2 regions of the Streptomyces sp. NPDC047022 genome follow, and region 1 is predicted to be linked to the other one. Evidence: predicted binding sites of a transcription regulator. Region 1 holds the regulator's gene; the other holds the start of a gene.
What was found. Region 1 encodes HrcA, which represses chaperone genes, less so after heat shock. Its sites were predicted from a motif close to TTNGCACTCNGNNNNNCNGAGTGCNAA; they were not measured.
Positions count from the first base shown of each region.

Region 2: a site for HrcA is predicted at 5,742-5,768, ahead of groES (co-chaperone GroES). Genes of this name have one in related genera too.

Region 1 covers NZ_JBEYVV010000014.1:74,286-85,499, reverse strand. Annotated here, with positions in the region: gene ABZ845_RS17225 (nitronate monooxygenase) at 1-622, opposite strand, end outside; gene dnaJ (molecular chaperone DnaJ) at 836-1,969, opposite strand; gene hrcA (heat-inducible transcriptional repressor HrcA) at 1,970-2,989, opposite strand; gene ABZ845_RS17210 (MBL fold metallo-hydrolase) at 3,194-3,937, shown strand; gene ABZ845_RS17205 (DUF3097 domain-containing protein) at 3,972-4,781, shown strand; gene ABZ845_RS17200 (hypothetical protein) at 4,759-4,986, opposite strand; gene hemW (radical SAM family heme chaperone HemW) at 5,093-6,325, opposite strand; gene ABZ845_RS17190 (SpoIIE family protein phosphatase) at 6,384-8,417, opposite strand; gene ABZ845_RS17185 (AMP-dependent synthetase/ligase) at 8,722-10,602, opposite strand; gene lepA (translation elongation factor 4) at 11,062-11,214, opposite strand, start outside.
Region 2 covers NZ_JBEYVV010000002.1:283,997-295,210, reverse strand. Annotated here, with positions in the region: gene ABZ845_RS04840 (LysR family transcriptional regulator) at 1-715, opposite strand, end outside; gene ABZ845_RS04835 (MOSC domain-containing protein) at 805-1,479, shown strand; gene ABZ845_RS04830 (SDR family oxidoreductase) at 1,631-2,404, shown strand; gene ABZ845_RS04825 (ester cyclase) at 2,488-3,195, shown strand; gene groL (chaperonin GroEL) at 3,498-5,123, opposite strand; gene groES (co-chaperone GroES) at 5,288-5,596, opposite strand; gene ABZ845_RS04810 (polysaccharide deacetylase family protein) at 5,799-6,626, opposite strand; gene ABZ845_RS04805 (polysaccharide deacetylase family protein) at 6,623-7,564, opposite strand; gene ABZ845_RS04800 (class I SAM-dependent methyltransferase) at 7,655-8,827, shown strand; gene ABZ845_RS04795 (RNA polymerase sigma factor) at 8,941-10,266, opposite strand; gene ABZ845_RS04790 (YciI family protein) at 10,321-10,677, opposite strand; gene ABZ845_RS04785 (hypothetical protein) at 10,835-11,098, opposite strand; gene tsaD (tRNA (adenosine(37)-N6)-threonylcarbamoyltransferase complex transferase subunit TsaD) at 11,095-11,214, opposite strand, start outside.

The DNA of each region.
Region 1 (11,214 bases):
CCACGGTCTCGCGCATCTGGGCGAGGAGGGTGAGCAGGCCGATACCGGACCCGTCGTTCTCCTGGATGTCCCGGTGGGTGCCCTGGTGGCCGCCGGCCTCGATGCCCTGCGCGATCACGGCGTCGGCACCCGCGTTCTGCACCGCGAGCGCCTCGTCGGCCGTGGTCGCCGTGACGAGGGTGACGGTGCCCGCGCGCCGCAGGGACTCCAGGATCTCCGGGGCGGGGACCCCGAAGTGGAAGGAGACGGCCGGCACCGGGTTGTCGAGCAGGACGGCCAGCTTGACGTCGTAGCCGTCGTCGCGCCCGCTGTCCGGGTCGCCCAGTTCGGTGTCGTACCAGGTGGCCTCGCCGGCCAGCTGGTTGGCGTAGACCTCGACGGCGGCCGGGTCGGCGGACTCCGGCTGCGGCAGGAACACGTTCACGCCGAAGGGGCGGCTCGTGAGTCCGCGCACCTGCTTGATCTCCTGGTACATACCGTCGGCGGTCTTGTAACCGGCGGCGAGAAACCCCAGTCCCCCGGCCTCGGACACGGCGGCGGCCAGCTGCGGCACGGCGATGCCGCCCGCCATGGGGGCCTGCACGATCGGATGTCTGAGGAGATCGGTCAGTGCGGAGGACATGACCGCATCGTGTCACGTACTCGGCACAAGTCCGAATCCAGCCGTCCCCCGGCCTATTCCAGGGGACGGCCTCACGGGTGAGGGGCTCCGTCAGCGCCCGTTGAACGCATCCTTCAACCGCGAGAACAACCCCTGCTGCCCTGGCTGACTGTGCCTGCCCGGGGGACAACCCCCGGACCCCCGGCCGGGCCCACCGCGCCCTCACCAGCGCGATCAGCGCCCGTTGAACGCATCCTTCAACCGCGAGAACAACCCCTGCTGCCCTGGCTGGAACTGGCCCTGGGGCCGTTCCTCGCCGCGCAGTGCAGCCAGTTCCCTGAGCAGGCGCTCCTGCTCGGGGTCCAGCTTCGTCGGGGTCTGGACCTCGACATGCACGATCAGGTCGCCCCGGCCGCCGCCGCGCAGATGCGTGACACCGCGGCCGTGCATCGGGATCGACTGCCCGGACTGCGTACCGGGGCGGATGTCGACCTCCTCCAGGCCGTCCAGCGTCTCCAGCGGGACCTTCGTGCCGAGGGCCGCCGCCGTCATGGGGATGGTGACCGTGCAGTGCAGGTCGTCGCCGCGGCGCTGGAACATCGAGTGCGGCAGTTCGTGGATCTCGACGTACAGGTCTCCGGCGGGGCCGCCGCCGGGGCCGACCTCGCCCTCGCCCGCGAGCTGGATCCGCGTGCCGTTGTCGACACCCGCCGGGATCTTGACCGTGAGCGTACGGCGGGACCGTACGCGCCCGTCGCCCGCGCACTCCGGGCACGGGTTGGGGACGATCGTGCCGAAGCCCTGGCACTGCGGACACGGCCGCGACGTCATGACCTGGCCCAGGAAGGACCGCGTGACCTGCGACACCTCACCACGGCCACGGCACATGTCACAGGTCTGCGCGGAGGTGCCGGGCGCGGCGCCCTCTCCGTTGCAGGTGTTGCAGACGACGGCCGTGTCGACCTGGATGTCCTTCGTCGTACCGAAGGCCGCCTCGTCGAGCTCGATCTCCAGCCGGATCATGGCGTCCTGGCCCCGGCGGGTGCGCGAGCGCGGTCCGCGCTGCGACGCCGTGCCGAAGAACGCGTCCATGATGTCGGAGAAGTTCCCGAAGCCGCCCGCGCCGAAGCCGCCCGCACCGCCGCCCGCCTGGGACAGCGGGTCGCCGCCGAGGTCGTAGACCTGCTTCTTCTGCGGGTCCGAGAGCACCTCGTACGCGGCGTTGATCTCCTTGAACCGCTCCTGCGTCTTCGGATCGGGATTGACGTCCGGGTGCAGCTCGCGCGCGAGCCGGCGGAACGCCTTCTTGATCTCTTCCTGCGACGCGTCGCGGCGCACGCCGAGCACGGCGTAGTAGTCCGTGGCCACTTACGACTCCGCCAGGATCTGTCCGACGTACCGTGCCACCGCTCGTACCGCTCCCATCGTTCCCGGGTAATCCATGCGGGTCGGTCCGACCACGCCGAGTTTCGCTACTGCTTCGCCGCCCGAACCGTAGCCCACGGAGACCACGGACGTGGAGTTGAGTCCCTCATGCGCGTTCTCATGGCCGATACGCACCCGCATGGCCGGATCCTTTGCCTCGCCCAGCAGCTTGAGGAGCACGACCTGCTCCTCAAGTGCCTCCAGCACGGGGCGGATCGTGAGAGGGAAGTCATGTCCGAAACGGGTGAGATTGGCGGTGCCGCCGATCATCAGCCGCTCCTCGGTCTCCTCCACGAGCGTCTCCAGGAGGGTGGAGAGCACCACCGCGACCGTGCCGCGGTCCTCCGGCTCCTCGAAGGCCTCGGGAAGGTCCTGCACAAGCTGAGGAACGTCCGCGAAGCGGCGGCCCGCGACACGGCTGTTGAGCCGTGCGCGCAGATCCGCGAGAGACGTTTCTCCGAACGGCGCCGGGCAGTCGATCATGCGCTGCTCGACCCGTCCCGTGTCCGTGATCAGCACGAGCATCACCCTCGCGGGCGCCATGGACAGCAGCTCCACGTGCCGCACCGTCGAGCGGGTCAGCGACGGGTACTGCACGACGGCGACCTGCCGGGTGAGCTGCGCGAGCAGCCGCACCGTACGCGCCACGACGTCGTCCAGGTCGACGGCGCCCTCCAGGAAGTTCTGGATCGCGCGTCGCTCGGGCGGGCTCATGGGCTTGACGGCCGCGAGCTTGTCCACGAAGAGACGGTAGCCCTTGTCCGTGGGGATACGTCCGGCGCTGGTGTGCGGCTGGGCGATATAGCCCTCGTCCTCCAGCACGGCCATGTCGTTGCGGACGGTGGCGGGGGAGACGCCGAGGTTGTGGCGCTCGGTCAGTGCCTTGGAGCCGACCGGCTCCTCGGTGCCGACGTAGTCCTGGACGATGGCGCGCAGCACTTCGAGCCTGCGTTCACTGAGCATCGCGCGCACCTCCAGCGTTGCGTCCCCGTTGGCGTTTCCCCTGGCACTCCGCGCATCCGAGTGCCAGCAATCCCGGAGTCAGTGTACGGCGGGCGGGTACGCCCCCGGCAAGGGCGGGCGACTGCGCCGTACCGACGTGTACCGACCTGTCCCGGCGTGTCCTTCCAGGCCCGGCGGCCGGGCGACTGCCGATAGCGTCGGGGCATGACGGAGTCGGGACAGTTGTGGGAAGGGACCGGCTGGGAGGCGCTCGGACCGCGGGCGGGGCGCAGGCGGCTCCCGGTCTGGGACTGCACGGCGGGGCTGGTCGCGGGTGAGCACTCGGCGCTTCTGGTCGACGCGGGGTCGAGCCTCGGCGAGGGCGCGCGGCTGCGTGCCGAGGCGCGCCTGCTGCTCGCTCCCCTGGGCGGGGACCGGGATGTGACGCATCTCGCGCTCACGCACCCGCACTTCGACCATGTCTTCGGGGCGGCCTCGTTCCCGGGCGCGGAGGTGTTCGGCGCGGTGGGCGTCGAGACGGTGTTCGCCCATGAGCGTGCCGAACTGGCCGCGGACGGGGTGCGGTACGGCCTGGACCCGCGGGAGGCGACCGACGCCGCGGGCGCGCTGTCCGCTCCGGACCATCTGGTCTCGGGCGAGTGGACGCTGGACCTGGGCGGGGTGCGGGTGCTGCTGGCGAACGTGGGCCCCGGTCATACGGCCCACGATCTGGTGGTCCTCGTCCCAGGGGAGCGGGAGGTGGTGTTCTGCGGGGACCTGGTGGAGGAGTCCGGGGAGCCGCAGGCGGGCCCGGACGCGGTGCCCGCGCAGTGGCCGGCGGCGCTGGACCGGCTGCTGGAACTGGGCGGGGAGGACGCGCTGTACGTGCCCGGTCACGGTGCGGTCGTGGACGCCGCGTTCGTGCGTGCACAGCGCGATGAACTGGCCGCGCGTTTCGGCGTGTCGTAGAACCGGGCGAACGCCTTCTCCTATCGTCATCCGAATGCGCCAGTACTCGCCGGATCTGACCCCTCCGTGGAAGAAGCCCCAGCCCGTGCCGGAGGTCCCGGCGGAGCCCGGTCTGGTGGTGGAGGAGCCGGGGACCGGCTTCTGCGGCGCGGTGATCCGCTGCGAGGCGGGCACGGTGACGCTGGAGGACCGCTTCGGCAAGCACCGCGTCTTCCCGCTTCAGCCACGGGGTTTCCTGCTCGAGGGCAGGGTGGTGACCCTGGTCCGCCCCTCGGCCGCCCCGGCCCGTCCCACGCGCACGGCGTCGGGTTCGGTGGCCGTCCCGGGCGCGCGGGCGCGGGTGGCCCGTGCGGGCCGTATCTATGTCGAGGGACGCCACGACGCGGAACTGGTCGAGCGGGTGTGGGGCGACGACCTGCGCATCGAGGGAGTGGTGGTCGAGTACCTGGAGGGCGTGGACGACCTGCCCTCGATCGTGGAGTCCTTCTCCCCCGGCCCCGACGCCCGCCTCGGCGTCCTGGTGGACCATCTGGTCCCCGGCACCAAGGAGTGGAGGATCGCGCAGTCGGTGACGAGCGAGCACGCTCTGGTGGTGGGCCACCCGTACATCGACATCTGGGAGGCCGTGAAGCCGTCGTCCCTCGGCATCGGCGGGTGGCCGCGCGTCCCGCACGGCGAGGACTGGAAGAAGGGCGTGTGCCGCGCACTGGGCTGGCCGGAGAACACGGGCGAGGCGTGGCAGCGGATCCTGTCCCGGGTGGGGTCCTACAAGGACCTGGAACCGGCGCTGCTGGGGAGAGTGGAGGAACTGATCGACTTCGTCACGGGTAGCGGTGGGGTTTGACGCCGGGCAGAGTCCCGAACTCGCTGGTGTCGAGTTCGAGTCCCAGAGCCTTCAACGGCAACGGGTCTCCGAACGGGATGATCTCCTGGCTGCGGTAGCCGATTACCCCCCGGAGAAGCTCCATCTTGACGCCCTCTGGAGGCTCGAGCTCCTCGAAGATCTTCGCCATGCCGGTGGTCATCGGTCGGTCGTCCACAGCGGTCATCTCCGCAGCCCTCCGGTTTGCCGCCACCGTGCAATTACGGCGGCAGCCTACGAATCAGGTTAGGTACCGAACCGGCCTTCCGCATCGATTCACTCACCGCAGTGAATCAATCCACCAGGTCCCGCACCACGGCGTCCGCCAGCAGCCGCCCGCGCAGCGTCAGCACCGCACGTCCCTCCTCGTACGGTCCCTGCTCGAGCAGGCCCTCCGACAGTGCCCGCCGGGATGCCGCGAGCCCCCGCTCCTTCAGCAGGGACAGGGGCGCGCCCTCCCTCAGCCGCAGCTCCAGCAGGACGCGTTCCACCCGGCGGTCCTCCGCCGAGAGAAGCTCGCGTCCCGCGCCCGGGGAGCGGCCCTCCGCCAGGGCCGCCGCGTACGCGCCAGGGTGCTTCACGTTCCACCAGCGGACCCCGCCCACATGGCTGTGGGCGCCGGGGCCCGCGCCCCACCAGTCGGCGCCGCGCCAGTACAGCTCGTTGTGCAGGCAGCGCGCCGGCTCGGACGTGGACCAGTTGGAGACCTCGTACCAGTCGTAGCCCGCCGCGCCCAGCACCTCGTCGGCGATCAGATAGCGGTCCGCGTGGACGTCGTCGTCCGTCATCGGTATCTCGCCCCGGCGGATACGGCGGGCGAGCTGCGTGCCCTCCTCCACGATCAGCGCGTACGCCGAGATGTGGTCAGGACCCGCACCGAGCGCCGCCTCGAGCGAGGCCCGCCAGTCGTCGTCCGACTCCCCCGGGGTGCCGTAGATCAGGTCCAGGTTCACGTGCTCGAAGCCCGCCGCACGCGCCTCGGCCACGCAGGCCTCGGGGCGGCCCGGGGTGTGGGTGCGGTCCAGGATCTTCAGGACGTGCGGGCGCGCGCTCTGCATACCGAAGGAGATCCGGTTGAAGCCGCCCTCCCGGAGTGCGGCCAGATAGCGCTCGTCCACCGACTCCGGGTTCGCCTCGGTCGTGACCTCCGCGTCCGCGGCGAGGCCGAACTCGTCGCGGACGGCTCCCAGCATCCGTACGAGATCGTCGGCGGCCAGCAGGGTGGGCGTACCGCCGCCGACGAACACCGTGCGCACCTCGCGCGGGTCGTCGCCCAGTACCTTGCGGGCCAGCCGGACCTCGTCGGTCAGGGTCCCCGCGTAGTTGTCCCGGGACGCCAGCACCCCGCCCGTCCCACGCAGCTCCGTCGCCGTGTAGGTGTTGAAGTCGCAGTAGCCGCAGCGCGTGGCGCAGTACGGCACGTGGAGGTAGAAGCCGAGAGGGCGCTCGGCGGCCCCGGCCAGGGCGTGCGCCGGCAGCGCTCCGTCGTGGGGGACGGGTTCGCCGTCGGGGAGTGCGGAAGGCATGTCCTCCATTGTCCCGTACCGCCGGGACTGCTCACCTTGCCCGCCGCGGTCGCCTAGCTCACTCCGCCTGGAGCACCAGCAGCGCCAGGTCGTCCTCCGGCGGCTTCGCCCCGAAGCCGTGCACCAGTCCCCTGATCCGCTCCGCGATCAGCTGCGCGTTCAGCCCGGCGCAGTCGGAAAGGGCCACCGCGAGCCCGTCGCCGTCGTCGAACTGGCGCGAGCCGCAGCGCCGCTCGGTCACGCCGTCCGTGACGCACAGCAGCGTGTCGCCGAGGTGGAGGTCGAACGTCTCACTGGTGTAGGCCACGTCCTCGATGACCCCGAGGAGCGTCTGCGACCGGACGACGGCGCGTACGCCCCCGTCCGGGCCCAGTAACAGCGGCAGCGGATGCCCGGCGGAAGCGAGCGTGCAGCGGGCTCCGCCCTCGAAGGGGACCAGTTCTCCGTAGAGGAGGGAGAGGAAGCGGGCCTGCGGGCCTTCGTCGGCGACCGGCACCGGCGCGCCCGCCGAGACCAGCGCCCGCGCCGCCGCGTCCGAGGCTTCCGTGGCGTCGTCCAGCAGGAGCTGGTTGAGGCGGTCCAGTACCTCGGGGACCGCGTAGCCCTCACGGGCAAGCAGCCGCAGCCAGGGCCGGGCCAGTCCGATCACGACCGCCGCCTCCGGCCCCTTGCCCTGCACGTCGCCCAGCGCGAAGCACCAGCGCCCGGGGCCGGCCGGGAAGATGTCGTAGAAGTCGCCGCTCGGACCGCCCTTGTCGCAGGGCTCGTACACAAGTGCGCTGCTCACCCCCGGGATCTCGGCGACCGCGCCGGGCAGCAGCCCCCTCTGGAGCACACGGCTGATGGTGGCCTGGCGCCCGTACTGCCGGGCCGCCCCGATGGCCAGCGCCACCCGGCGGCTGAGGTCCTCGACGAGTCCGGTGACCTCATCGGGGAAGCACTGCAGCCCGGCGCGCCCGATGACCAGCGTGCCCAGCGGCCGGCCCCCGGCGATGAGCCGGTACGCGAGCGCCGTGCCGGTCGCGCCCCTGGGCCCCAGGGCCTCGCCGGGCCAGGGCAGGGGCACGGGCCTGGAACGCACCGACTCGGGCAGCCGGGGCGGGTCCTTCTCCAGTGCTCGGCGCAGTTCCTCGATGCGGTTCTCGCTGCCGTGCCAGACCCGGGCGAGCCTGGGTCCGGGGGCGAACGCCGCCTCGGGGCCGCGCCAGCCGCTCGCCTCGTCCTCCAGCCAGACCGCGCACCAGTCGGCGAGGCGCGGCACGAGGAGCTGTCCGGTGAGGGCGGCCACCAGGTCCTCGTCCAGCTGTCCGGCGAGCAGGTCGGAGGCCTCGGCGAGGAAGGAGAGGGCGCCGCGGCCCCGCCAGTCCTGGTCGCGTGGTCCGCGGGCCGCCTGTGCGGCCGCGCCCGGACCGGCCCCCACGACGCCGTCGGCGGCGCCCGACGCCTCCACTCCGTCCTCGCCGTCGAGCAGTCCGCCCTCGCCGTCGAAGCCGTCGTGGAAGGCATCGTGACGGGCATCGTGGCGGGTGGCGTGGCGGGGGGTGTCGTCGAAGGCACCGTCGAGCGGCAGCCGCGCCCAGACGGTCTTGGTGCCGGTGCGGTAGGTGATCCCCCAGGTGGTGACGAGCGAGGAGACGAGCCGCAGTCCGCGCCCGTACTCGGGCATGCCATAGCCGTAGGGGCGTTCGGGGTGCTCGGCGCCGTCGTCGCGCACCGCGCGGGAGGGGTGGTGGTCGCAGACCTCCACGACGAGTCCGGGCGGATCGTCCTCCGCGTCCTTGAGGCGGCAGGCCAGCTCGATGTCGGTGCCCGCGTGCACGACGGCGTTGGTGACGAGTTCGCTGACGACCACCAGGGCGTCGTCGGCCAGGCGCTCCGTGAAGGTGTCGGGCTCGGCCATCCGGGCCCACTCGGTGAGCGCCGCCTGCACGAACCGGCGGGCGGCGCCGGCCGCGAGCGGGCCCGAGGGCAGCGTCGTGCGGACCGCGGTGCGCAGACCGGCGTCCCCGGGCGGCGTCAGGCCGGTGCCGTCCCGCCCGGACGGGTCGGGGGCAGGGGAGCCGGTCTCCCGTTGCGTAGGAATGGCCCCCATGGACAGCTCCCGGACAGCTCGGACGGATGCACCTCTCGCGTTGCCGACAGAGTGACAGACCGGGCACGCCTATAAGCGCCGAGTTACCGAAGTGGGCGGTCATGGGCGGGAACAGTGCTACGGAAGTGTTCGAAGACGGACGGTTTCGACCGGACCCGGTCCAATGGCCGCCGGGTTCGATGACCGCCCGGACACCGGAAAGCCGCGGGACGCCTCGCAAGGCCCCGCGGCTCCGGTCGCGATTTTCACTCGCCCTTACTTGTCTTTACCTGCCTTTGCCCGCCTCGCAGGCTTGCCCGGCATCTCAGGCTTCGAGCGCACCTTCGTACATCTCGTCGATCAGGTGCTTGTACGCCCGCTCGACGACCGGCCGCTTCAGCTTCAGGCTCGGCGTGATCTCCCCGTGCTCCACATCCAGGTCGCGCGGGAGCAGCCGGAACTTCTTGATGGTCTGCCAGCGCTGGAGGCCCTCGTTGAGCTTCTTCACATAGCCCTCGATCAGCTCGACCGTGGCGGGAGCGGCGACGACATCTGCGTACGGCTTGCCGCCGAGACCGTTCTCCTGCGCCCACTCCAGGATGGACACCTCGTCCAGCGCGATGAGCGCGCTGCAGAAGTTCCGGTCGGCGCCGTGCACGAGGATGTTGGAGACGTACGGGCAGATCGCCTTGAACTGGCCCTCGACCTCGGCGGGCGAGACGTACTTGCCGCCGGAGGTCTTGATGAGGTCCTTCTTGCGGTCGGTGATGCGCAGGTACCCGTCGGGCGACAGCTCGCCGATGTCACCGGTGTGGAACCAGCCGTCCGCCTCCAGCACCTCGGCGGTCTTGTCCGGCAGCCCGTGGTAGCCCTCCATGATGCCGGGGCCGCGCAGCAGGATCTCGCCGTCGTCCGCGATGCGCACCTCGGTGCCGGGCAGCGGCTTGCCGACCGTGCCCGTGCGGTACGCCTCGCCCGGGTTCACGAAGGAGGCCGCGGAGGACTCGGTGAGGCCGTAGCCCTCCAGGATGTGGATGCCGGCACCCGCGAAGAAGTATCCGATCTCGGGGGCGAGGGCGGCGGAGCCGGAGACACAGGCGCGCAGGTTGCCGCCGAACGCCTCACGGATCTTGGCGTAGACGAGCGCGTCCGCCACCTTGTGCTTGGCGGCGAGGCCGAAGGGCACGGCGGCGGTGCCGGTGCGGCGGAAGTTGTCCTGCGAGACCTTCGCGTACTCGCGTGCGACCTCGGCCGCCCACTGGAAGATCTTGTACTTGGCCCCACCGCCGGCCCGGGCCTTGGCCGCGACCCCGTTGTAGACCTTCTCGAAGATGCGCGGCACGGACGCCATGTACGTCGGCTGGACGACCGGAAGGTTCTCGATGATCTTGTCGACGCGGCCGTCCACGGCGGTGACGTGACCCACCTCGATCTGGCCGGAGGTGAGCACCTTGCCGAAGACGTGCGCGAGCGGCAGCCACAGGTACTGCACGTCGTCGCTGCCGACCATCCCGGTGGCGGCGATCGCCTTCGCCATGTACGCCCAGTTGTCGTGCGGCAGGCGCACTCCCTTGGGGCGGCCGGTGGTGCCGGAGGTGTAGATGAGGGTGGCGAGCTGGTCCTTGGTGAGCGCCGCGACGCGTTCCTTCACGGCACCGGAGTGCTTCTCCAGGTAGGCGGCGCCGCGGGCCTCCAGTTCGGCGAGGGTCAGCACCCAGCCGTCGTCGCCGGTCTCCGCGCCTTCGGGGTCGATCACCACGACATGGGCCAGCTCGGGCAGCTCGGCGCGCTTCTCCCGCGCCTTGGCCAGTTGCGCGGCGTTCTCCGCGATGAGTACCCGGCTCTCGGAGTCGGAGAGGATGAAGGCCGACTCGTCGGCGTTCGTCTGCGGGTAGATCGTCGTGTTGGCCGCACCGGCGCACATGATGCCGAGGTCGGCGAGGATCCATTCGACCCGCGTCGAGGAGGAGAGCGCCACCCGCTGCTCCGGCCGGATTCCGAGCTCGATCAGCCCGGCCGCGATGGCGAAGACCCTCGTAGCGGCCTGGCCCCAGCTCAGCGACTTCCACTCGTCGGGGCCCTGACCGGAGGCGGGAGGCACGGGGTACCGATAGGCCTCGCCGTCCGGCGTGGCCGCCACGCGCTCCAGAAAGAGGGCCGCAACGGACGGCGGACGGTTCTCGATCAAGGTCTGTGTGTCGCTCACGACATCCTCCGTGGCCCGCGACGGTGCGGCTGGCTCATGGCTGCTGGCTCAATGCGGTGGCTCTTGCGATGGCTGTGCGGTGATTCTGCGGTGGTTCTTACGGTGCTTCTTGCGGTGCCTGACTCGTGTGGCTCCGGTTGCGCTTCCTGCGACGGCTCGGTGCTGCCGACCGGCTGACTGCCGGCCGACTGCCTGCCCGCCGGCTGTTGACCACTGACTGCCGACTGCCTACGGCCGACTGCAGGACCAATGCAACTGGTGGCACCCGCGAGCGTTTGTTTAACTCACGAGTAACCACAGAGCCGGGATCAGAGTAGAGCCCGACCGGCCGGTACGTAAGGGGCCATGGCCTGTCACTTCTCACACAAAGCGACCGCCTTGCGCACGGGGGCCCGTCGCGCTTTCGCACGACGAGCCCCCGTTCCGCCCGGTTTTCCTGGGCGATCCGCGCAACGGCGGTTACTTCTTGCCCTTGGCCGACCCCGCACTGTCATCACTGGACAGCACCGCGATGAACGCTTCCTGGGGAACCTCCACGGAACCCACCATCTTCATCCGCTTCTTGCCTTCCTTCTGCTTCTCCAGCAGCTTCCGCTTACGGGAGATGTCACC
Region 2 (11,214 bases), on a different contig from region 1:
CGGCGCCCACCAGGCCCATCACCGCCGGATAGTCATCGGTCGCGAAGTCGATACGAGGCGTGAAGCCCGCGTTCGCACATGCCTGCACCAGTTGTCCCCTGCACCGGGGACAACCCGCGATCCACGGCTCCGCGGCCAGTTCGCCGATGGCGACCGACTCCGCACGCGCCAGCCGGTGCCCTTCGGGTACCAGGGCGACCAGCCGGTCGACAAGCAGAGGGCGTACGACCAGGTCGTCCCACTCCTCGGCGCCCGCCGCGCCCTCGTAGCGAAAGGCGAGGGCGATGTCGCAGTCACCGGCGCGCAGCTTCTCCACGGACTCGGGCGGCTCGGCCTCTTCCAGGGAGACCCGGGTACCCGGGTGCGCGGCGCGCAGGGCGGCGAGTGCGGTGGGAACGAGCGTGGAGCTGCCGGTCGGAAAAGAGACAAGGCGGACGCGCCCGGCCCGCAGGCCCGCGATGGCGGCGACCTCCTCTTCCGCGGCGGTCAGCCCCGCGAGGATGCCGGCCGCGTGCCGCACCAGCGCCTCGCCGGCCTGGGTCAGCCGCATGTCGCGTCCGCTGCGGACCAGCAGCGGTGTACCCACCGATGCCTCCAGCGCCTTCATCTGCTGGCTGACCGCGGGCTGGGTGCAGCCCAGCTCGCGCCCCGCCGCCGAGAAGGAACCGGTGGCGGCCACGGCACGCAGCACACGGAGATGTCGGGCCTCGATCACTCGCTGAGCATAAGCGGGCCTTGGGCACGGGGTCGAATTGCGCGTTAACGCTTTGACTGCCCTCGGGTGCCGTCGATTACGGTGCCGGTATGAGGATTCTGTCGCTGAATCTGGGTCGGCCCGTGTCCGTCGAGTACACCGACCAGCAGGGCGGTGTGACCGGCATCGACAAGCGGCCGGTGGACGGGCCCGTACGGGTGACCGCGCCCGGCCCCAAGGGGACCGGGGAGAGCGGTCTGGCCGGGGACGCGGTGTGCGATCTGCGGCACCACGGCGGCGACGACCAGGCGGTGTACGCGTTCGCACGCGAGGACCTCGACGGCTGGGAGCGTGAGCTGGGCCGGACGCTGCCGAACGGCTCGTTCGGCGAGAACCTCACCACCGAGGGCATCGACGTGTCCGGCGCCCGCATCGGCGAACGCTGGCGCATCGGGTCCGAGGTGGTCCTGGAGGTGACCTCCGGCCGTATCCCGTGCCGCACCTTCCAGGGGCACCTGGGCGAGCGCGGCTGGGTCAAGCGCTTCACGCACAAGGGGGCGCCCGGAGCGTATCTGCGTGTGATCACACCCGGTGAGATCCGCGCGGGCGACCCGGTCTCGATCGTGCACCGGCCCGACCACGACATCACGGTCGCCCTCCAGTTCCGCGCCTCGACGACGGAACGGCACCTGTTGCCGGGCCTGTTGGCCGCGGGGGACGCTCTGCACCCGGAGAGCGTGACGGAGGCGCGGGAGTATCTGCGGAAGTACGCGGGGCAGAACTAGGGTCTTTCGGTTGGATCAGGCCGGATCAGGGAGCGGGGTCTGATCCAAACGAGAGGCCCTGGCGCAGGGCCCGTAAGCGTTGGCCCAACCGCCGGTGAAGAGCGTGTCCGGCGGGCGGACTCGGCCTGCCCCGGGTCACTATCGTTGGCCCATGACAACGGCTCTGATTACGGGATCGACCGCGGGCATCGGCGCCGCGTTCGCACGGCGCCTGGCCGCCGACGGCCATGACCTCGTCCTGGTGGCTCGCGATTCCAAGCGGCTGCGGGAGCAGGCCACGGAGTTGCACGACCGGCACGGTGTCGAGGCCGAGGTGCTGACCGCGGACCTGGCCACCGACGAGGGCATCGAGGCGGTGGCGACGCGCCTGTCCGACCGGAAGAAGCCGGTGGATCTGCTCGTCAACAACGCGGGCTTCGGCAACAAGGGCCGTTATCTCGACGTTCCGATGGCGGACGAGCTCCGGATGCTCAAGGTGCACTGCGAGGCGGTGCTCCGGCTGACCAGCGCGGCGACGGAGGCCATGCGCACGCGCGGTCGCGGCGGGGTCGTCAATGTCGCCTCGGTGGCGGCGTTCGTGCCCCGCGGCACCTATGGCGCGTCCAAGGCGTGGGTCGTGCAGTTCACGCAAGGGGCGGCGCGGGACCTGGCCGGTTCGGGCGTACGGCTGATGGCGCTGTGTCCGGGCTTCGTCCGTACGGAGTTCCACGAGCGCGCCGGCATGGGAACGGACAACATCCCGAACTGGATGTGGCTCGACGCCGACAAACTGGTCTCGGCGGCCCTCGCGGATCTGGCCCGGGGCAGGACGCTGTCGGTTCCGGACCCCCGTTACAAGGCGCTGATGGGCGTGGTGAAGGTGACGCCGCGCGCGCTGCTGGGCGGGATCTCCTCACGGACGGGGCGCAGGTACGGCCCGCAGTAGGACCCGGTGGGAACAGGTGACGCCGCCCCACGGGTGGGAAAATGGGCGTATCTGCCGGACCCAGGGGGGCCGGAGGCGGCGTCATGACATTCGTGCAGCTCATCGACTGCAAGACCAGCCGGTTCGAGGAGATGAACCGGCTGATGGACACATGGGTCGAGCAGACCAAGGGAAAACGGACCGCGACCCACAATGTGATCGGCAAGGACCGGTCCGACGACTCGCACTTCGTGGAGATCGTGGAGTTCCCGTCGTACGAGGAGGCGATGCGGAACTCGAGCCTTCCCGAGACCGGGCGGATCTTCCGCGAGATGGTCGCCCTCTGCGACGAGACGCCCACGTTCACGGATCTGGACGTGGTGCGGGACGAGCAGCTTCCGGCCGCGAACGCGCGGCGGTTCTTCGAGGTCATCGCCATGCGGGGTGAACTGCCCCCGCTGGACGGCCTGCTCACCGAGAACTATCACGGCCACGATCCGGCCAACGCGCAGGACACCATCGGGATGGACGCGGTACGGCGCGAGATCGAGATGTGGCGGCGCGCCTTCGACTTCGCGTTCATCGTGGAGGACCAGATCTCGCAGGGGGGTCGCGTGTGCACGCGGTGGACGTGGAAGGGGCGGCACACGGGCGAGTTCCTCGGGATACCGGCCACGGGTGGGAACGTCGCCATGACCGGTACGACGGTCTTCCGGTACGACTCGGAGGGGAAGATCGTGGAGGGGTGGTGGGAGTACGACCGGCTGGGGTTGATGGCGCAACTGGGGGCGCTCGACGCGTTGGGGGTTTAGCGGGGGCGTTGTCCCTGCGGGGCGTCGTGGGATTCTGCGCCCGCGCGGCGGAGCCGCATATCGACGGGGCCCGCGCCCCTGTCCGGCGCGCTCCCGTGCGTCGATGGCTGCGGGTACGTCGTGGATTTCGCGCAGTTCCCCGCGCCGCTGTCCGGCGCACTCCGGTGCGTCGTCGGCTGCGGGTGCTTCGTGGGTTTTTGCGAGCGTGTGGTGGAGCCGCTTGTCGGTGGGGCTTGGCGTTTTACGGGCGAAGGCCCGGCACGTTGGGGTGCCGGGCCTTCGTCTGTGGGCCTGTGCCTGGGTCAGTGGGCGTGACCGTGGCCGTGACCGGCCGCCGCGGACTCTTCCTCTTCCTTCTTCTCGACGACCAGGGTCTCGGTCGTGAGCAGCAGGGAGGCGATGGAGGCGGCGTTCTCCAGGGCGGAGCGGGTGACCTTGACCGGGTCGATGACGCCGGCCTTGATCAGGTCGCCGTACTCGCCGGTGGCCGCGTTGTAGCCCTGGCCCTTCTCGAGCTCCGCCACCTTGGAGGCGATGACGTAGCCCTCGAGGCCCGCGTTCTCGGCGATCCAGCGCAGCGGCTCGACGACCGCGCGGCGGACGATGGCGACACCGGTGGCCTCGTCGCCCTGCTTGCCGAGGCCGCTCTCCAGCACCTTGGAGGCGTGGACCAGCGCGGAGCCACCACCGGAGACGATGCCCTCCTCGACCGCGGCGCGGGTCGCGGAGATGGCGTCCTCCAGACGGTGCTTCTTCTCCTTGAGCTCCACCTCGGTGGCGGCGCCGACCTTGATCACGCAGACACCGCCGGCCAGCTTGGCCAGGCGCTCCTGGAGCTTCTCGCGGTCCCAGTCGGAGTCCGTGTTCTCGATCTCGGCCTTGATCTGGGCGACGCGGCCGTGGACGTCCTCGGACTTGCCGCCGCCGTCCACGAGGGTGGTGTCGTCCTTGGTGACGGTCACGCGGCGGGCGGAGCCCAGCACGTCCAGACCGACCTGGTCGAGCTTGAGGCCGACCTCCTCCGAGATGACCGTGGCGCCGGTGAGGACGGCCATGTCCTGGAGCATCGCCTTGCGGCGGTCGCCGAAGCCGGGGGCCTTCACCGCGACGGCGTTGAAGGTGCCACGGATCTTGTTCACGACGAGGGTGGACAGGGCCTCGCCCTCGACGTCCTCGGCGATGATCAGCAGCGGCTTGGAGGAGCCGGCCTGGATGACCTTCTCCAGCAGCGGCAGCAGGTCCGCGATGGCGGAGATCTTGCCCTGGGTGATGAGGATGTACGGGTCGTCGAGGACGGCCTCCATACGCTCCTGGTCCGTCACGAAGTACGGCGACAGGTAGCCCTTGTCGAAGGCCATGCCCTCGGTGAAGTCCAGCTCCAGACCGAAGGTGTTGGACTCCTCGACGGTGATGACACCGTCCTTGCCGACCTTGTCCATCGCCTCGGCGATCAGCTCGCCGACCTGCTGGTCCTGGGCGGACAGCGCGGCGACGGCGGCGATGTCGGACTTCTCCTCGATCGGGCGGGCCGTGGCGAGCAGGTCCTCGGAGATGGCCGCGACGGCGGCGTCGATGCCCTTCTTCAGGGCGGCCGGGGAAGCACCCGCGGCGACGTTCTTCAGACCCTCGCGCACCAGGGCCTGGGCGAGCACGGTGGCGGTGGTCGTACCGTCACCCGCGATGTCGTTGGTCTTGGTCGCCACCTCCTTCACCAGCTGGGCGCCGAGGTTCTCGTACGGGTCGTCGACCTCCACCTCACGTGCGATGGTCACACCGTCGTTGGTGATGGTGGGCGCGCCGAACTTCTTGTCGATGACGACGTTGCGGCCCTTGGGGCCGATCGTCACCTTGACCGTGTCGGCCAGCTTGTTGACGCCGCGCTCGAGGGCGCGACGGGCGTCCTCGTCGAACTTCAGGATCTTCGCCATGGAGCGTTTCAGTCCTCTCGATTGCGATTTCCCGGCCGCTCCCGCGGAGCAGAGCCGTCGGGGCCGGCCGTCGTCGCGTGGAAAAACGAACTGCGCCCCCGCCGCCCGGCCTTTCAACGGTCGCGGGGGCCGGGGCGCAGCTCTAAGCAATCTGCTTCGGTGAATTACTTCTCGATGATCGCGAGCACGTCGCGAGCCGAGAGGACGAGGTACTCCTCGTTGTTGTACTTCACCTCGGTGCCGCCGTACTTGCTGTAGAGCACCACGTCGCCGACCTTGACGTCGAGCTCGACGCGCTTGCCGTCCTCGACACGGCCCGGGCCCACGGCGAGGACGACGCCCTCCTGGGGCTTCTCCTTCGCGGTGTCCGGGATGACCAGGCCAGAGGCCGTGGTCTGCTCGGCGTCCAGCGGCTGGACCACGATGCGGTCCTCGAGCGGCTTGATGGCAACCTTGGAGCTGGTGGTCGTCACGATCCGACCTCCCCCTTCGGAGATCTCACGGGGTTAACTGTCTGAGGTGGCGACCAGGTGGATCCGTCGTCGCGGGTGCCGGACCTGCCCGTCGCGTATTGGCACTCTCCAGTGGGGAGTGCCAGGGCCGAGACTATGACCGCGATTAGCACTCGGTCAAGCGGAGTGCCAGTTGCCCCGTGGCGCGGCGCCGCGGGCGGCGCTACAGGTAGTCCTCCAGGCGGGCCACTCTGAGGCCCGACGCCTGGACACGGCGCAGCATGAAGGCCGTTTCCGCGGTGAGGGCCGTGAGCGGGCGGCCCGCCTCGTGGGGGCGGACGATGTCACCGGGACGGAGGGGGAGGGGCAGATACCTGCCGTAGGGCTCCGGGTCGGTGTCCCGTTGCGGGCGCCACAGGATCAGGGCCTTGATGCCGCAGTCCCCCGCCGCCCGGAGCGTGGTTCGGTCGTAAGCGCCGTACGGCGGGCGCAGCAGCCGGGGAGGCGACCCGAGCAGGGGCCCCAGACGGTCCTGCTGGCCGCAGATCCCGGCCCGTTGTTCGCCGTACGGACGGCCGCGCAGGGACGTGTGGCCGAGGGTGCGGTTCTGGATGACCGCGCCTGCCGCGCGCAGCCGCGCGAGCCGCGCGTCCCCTGGTCCGGTGGCCTGGTCGCTGAGGAACACACTCACCGGGAGCCGCAGTTCGCGGACCATGTCGACGAACTGGGGACTCCTCTCGACGCCCTCGTCGTAGGTCAGGAAGACGACCTTGTCCCGGGTGGGAACGCGGTCGAGCACCTTCGGCAGTCCCGCTCCCGGTGGGCCCGCTTCGTCGTCCGGGGGGCGGGAGGGCCGCGGGGCGGGGGCGAGCGGGGCGTTGAGGCCCCAGCGGCGGTAGGTGCGGTCCGGCGGCCGCCCGTGCCGCCGTACGACCTTCTGCGCCGCCTTCTTGCCCAGCCGTTCGATGGGGTCCACGGACTGGGCGCAGCCGGACAGCAGCACGGCGGCGAGGACCCCGGCGAGCGCCGCGCGCGGCCGCCGCGCCGTCACAGGTAGTCCTCCAGACGTGCCACCGCGTATCCCGCGCCCGTGACCTTCTCCAGGAAACGGCGGATCACGCCGGGCATCGTGTCCCGCGCCTCCTGTGTGCCCGGGAAATGGGTCTGGACGATGTCACCGGGGTGCAGTCGGCCGTCCCACTCGCGGAACTCCCAGCGGTTGGCGAAGACCTCCGCGTTCCAGACCGGCACGTACTTGATTCCGCAGGACTTGGCGGCGCGCAGGGTGTCCTTGTCGTAGGTGCCGTCGGGCGGGCGGAGGACCGTGGGGCGCTGACCGAACTCCCGTGCCATCACGTCCTGCATGCCGCAGATCTCCTCCCGCTGCGCGTCGTACGGCAGCTCGGGCAGGTAGCGGTCGTGCAGGGTGGCGTTGTCCAGTGTGGCGCCGAGATCGCGCATCCTGCGGAAGTACCCGTAGCCGTCCCCGTCGTCGTCGTTGAGGTAGTCGCTGACGAACGCCGTGTACGGGATCTTCAGGTCGTTCATCATCCTCACGAAGTCCGGGTCCTTCGCCACGCCGTCGTCGACGGTGAGGAAGACGACCTTGTCGGTGGTGGGGACGGTGGTGAAGACCGGGGGCAGGTTGCCGCCGCCCTGGACCGCGAAGCCCTTCCTGGAGGTGATCGGCGGCTTCTTCGCCGGGGGCGGGGGAGCCACCAGCGGTACCTTCGCGACGCCCCAGAGCTTGATGGCGGCGGCGCGCCGGGCGTACAGGGCGCCCGGGTGGGTGGCGTAGTAGTCGCGCACCGGCGCAACCGGCACCTTCGGGCCATGCGCGTTGTGCGCGGGCGTTTCCGGGTCGGAGCAGGCGGTGGCGAGAGCGGTGACGGCGAGGAGGACGAGGGTCGCGCGGGTGGCGGCCGTCGGCCGGACGCGCCCGGCGGGGTGATTCGCGTACTCTTGGTCATTTTGTCGTACGAGCCGCATGGCGCCGGATCTTTCCAGCCGCCACCGGCCCGCACGGGCCGACACCGCGTCCGGGCGCACGTCATCCACCGACTGGCCGACAATGTCCGGGTGAACGACGTCTCCTTCGCCTCCCTGCTCACCCCCGAGGGCCAGGCCCTGCTCGACCAGGTGCGCGGCACCGCTCCGGCACAGGAACTGGCCGTCGCGACCCGGCTGCGCCGTGAGCACCCCGCGGAACTGGTCTCGGCGGCCCTCGCGCAGGCGCGGCTGCGGGAGCGGGCCGCGGCGAAGTTCGGCGCCGTGGACGCGTGGCGCATGTACTTCACCCCGAACGGCGTGGAGCAGTCCACCAGGACCACGGTCGCCGCGTACCGCGCGGAGCGGCTGCGGGCGCTGGGCGTGGCCTCGGTCGCCGACCTGTGCTGTGGCATCGGCGGAGACGCGATAGCGCTCGCGCGGGCCGGTATCCGCGTCCTGGCCGTGGACCGCGACCCGCTCACGGTGGCGGTGGCCCGGGCGAACGCCGACGTTCTGGGCCTCTCGGAACTGATCGAGGTGCGTGAGGCCGACGTCACGGAGGTGGACGTGTCCTCGTACGACGCCGTCTTCGTGGACCCGGCGCGACGGGGTGGGCGCGGCCGTATCTTCGACCCGGAGGCGTACTCGCCCCCGCTGTCCTGGGCCGTGGCCACCGCGTCCAAGGCCCCGCACGCCGCGCTGAAGGTCGCGCCTGGCATTCCCCACGAGGCGGTGCCGGCCGGGGCGGAGGCCGAGTGGATCTCGGACGGCGGGGATGTGAAGGAGGCGGTGCTGTGGTTCGGCACGGAACCGGGGCTCGTACGGGCCACTCTGCTGCCCGGGCCGCGTGCGCTGCGCGGGCGCGGGCTGCCCGATCCGCCGGTGCGGCCGCTGGGGCGGTACCTGTACGAGCCTGATGGCGCCGTGATCCGCGCGCATCTGGTGGCGGAGGTGGCCGAGGAGCTGGGCGGGGGTCTGATCGACGAGACGATCGCTTACGTGACGGCGGACGAACACCGGGGTAGTCCGTACGCCACCGCGTACGAGATCACCGACTCGCTGCCGTTCAACGTGAAGCGGTTGAAGGCGTTGCTTCGGGAGCGGGAGGTGGGGGTGTTGACCGTGAAGAAGCGTGGGTCGGCGGTGGAGCCGGAGGAACTGCGGCGCAAGGTGCTGCCGAAGGCGTACGGGGTGGGGGTGGTGACCGTGTTTCTCACTCGGGTGGCGGGGGCGCCGGTGATGCTTTTGGGACGGCCTGTCTGAGGGGGCCTGCGGCTCGGGGGCGTTCTGGGGTGGGGTGGGTGCGGGTGCGGGTGCGTCGTGGGTTTTGCGCGGTTCCCCGCGCCCCTGTCGGGGGCCACCGGCACGTTGTCACCTCACGGTGCGTCGTGGGTTTTGCGCGGTTCCCCGCGCCCCTCTCGGGCGTCGTGGGACTTCGCGCGGGTCTGGAGTAGATGGCGTTCCTGTTCGTTGTGGGTCAGGGTTGCCGCGCGTTCGAATTCCTTGTGGGCCTCGGTCGTGCGGCCCAGGCGGGCCAGTAGGTCGCCGCGGACGCTCGGGAGCAAGTGGTAGCCGCGCAGGGCGGGTTCCTCGGCCAAGCGGTCCACGATCTCCAGGGCCGGGCCCGGACCCACCGCCATCGAGACGGCCACCGCGCGGTTCAGTTCGACCACGGGCGAAGGTGCGCGCGCGGCCAGCAGGCCGTACAGGGTGGCGATGCGTGGCCAGTCCGTCTCCTCGTAGGTGTACGCGTGCGCGTGGCAGGCGGCGATCGCGGCCTGCAGGACGTAAGGGCCGGGGGGACCGGTGGCGACCGAGTCGGCGCGGGCGAGGGCGTTGATGCCCCGGGCGATGAGCAGGCGGTTCCAGCGGCGGCGGTCCTGGTGCTCCAGGAGGACCGGGCGGCCGTCGGGGGTGGTGCGGGCCGCGGTGCGCGACGCCTGGAACTCCAGGAGCGAGGTCAGCGCGTGCACCTCCGGCTCCTTGGGCATCAGGGCGGACAGCCGGCGGGCCAGCCGCAGTGCGTCCTCGCACAGTCCGGGGCGCAGCCAGTCGTCGCCCGTCGTGGCGGCGTACCCCTCGTTGAAGATCAGGTAGACCACGTCAAGCACCGAGCCGAGGCGCGCCTCGCGGTCGGGACCGTAGGGCACCTCGAAGGCGACCTTCTTCGCCGTCAGGGTGCGTTTGGCACGCACGATCCGCTGGGCGACCGTCGGCTCCGGCACGAGGAAGGCCCGGGCGATCTCGGCCGTCGTCAGGCCACCGAGCAGGCGCAGGGTCAGCGCGGTGCGGGCCTCGGCGGACAGGACCGGGTGGCAGGCGGTGAAGACGAGGCGCAGCAGGTCGTCGTCGATGTCGTCCGGGTCGGCGGGCTCCGGCGGCGGGGCGGTGGTCTCCTGGTCGCGGCCGATCTCCGCGAGCTTGCGGGCGTACCGCTCCCGGCGGCGCACCAGATCGACGGCGCGGTGCCGCGCGGTGGCCATGAGCCAGGCACCGGGGTTGTCCGGCACTCCGTCGCGCGGCCACTGCTCCAGCGCCGCGACCAGCGCGTCCTGCGCGAGTTCCTCGGCGATTCCGACGTCCCGGACGACGCGGGCGACGCCGGCGATGACACGCGGTGACTCCAGGCGGAAGACGGTCTCGATGGCGTGCGCGGTGGCGGCGTCGGCCGCCGGGGACGCGGTGGCGGGCTGCGGTTCCACAAACCCCCATGCAACACCCCCGGCCGCCGTACGCCAAGGAGGACCGGAGAACGCTCAGCCCTCGGCGATCTCCCGCACCTCGCAGGTCACCGTCCAGAAGTCCTCGTGCACCTTGAGGAAGCGCTTGGTCCACTCGATGGCCTCGGCCATGTCCTTGCACTGCATGAGCGCGTAGCCGCCGATGACCTCCTTGGACTCCGTGAAGGGCCCGTCGGTGACGGAGAGCTCGCCGCCCGCCCAGCGCACCCGGGCGCCCTGGGCGGAGGGGGTGAGCCCGGCGGTGTCGAGCATGACGCCCGCCTTGGTGATCTCCTCGATCAGCTCCCCCATCCGCTGCATCAGCTCCGGGCTCGGGCCCTCGGCGGGGGCGGTCTTCTCGTCGATCCGCACGAGTGACAGGTAGCGCGGCATGGTGACTCCTTCGGCCGGTGCGGCACCCGTACGGTGTCGGGTCCCGCGGGCGGGGTCCGTCCCCGCCTCTCACCTGTGCGTCGAACGCGGGACGGCCGGATCGACACACCTTCCGGATTTCTTCGAAGATTTTTTTCCGGCGGTCCGCACGGGAGTCTCAGTTCACGTCGTCGGCGACCGACTCGAAGCGCCAGCGGTGTACCGCGCGGGTCACCAGGTCCTGCGCCGGCTCCGGGAGTTCGGGCAGGTCGTCGGTGAGGTCCGCGTCCCACCAGGTGATCACGAGGACGCGGTCCTGTGGTGCCCGGAAGGTCTCGCGGCGCAGGGGTGCGGGCGCCAGCCGCTGTGTCCGCGCCCAGGACAGCAGGTCCCCGGCCCGTCCGGAGACCGCCCGCGCCTCCCACATCAGCGCGACGGTCACGAGTACAGGTTCTCGTTGCTGGTCTCGTGGACATGGTCGTGGGAGTGGGCCTCGCCCGGCACATGGGTGTCCGTCACCGGCAGCGACGAATCCGCCGACAGGTCCCAGTCCGACGC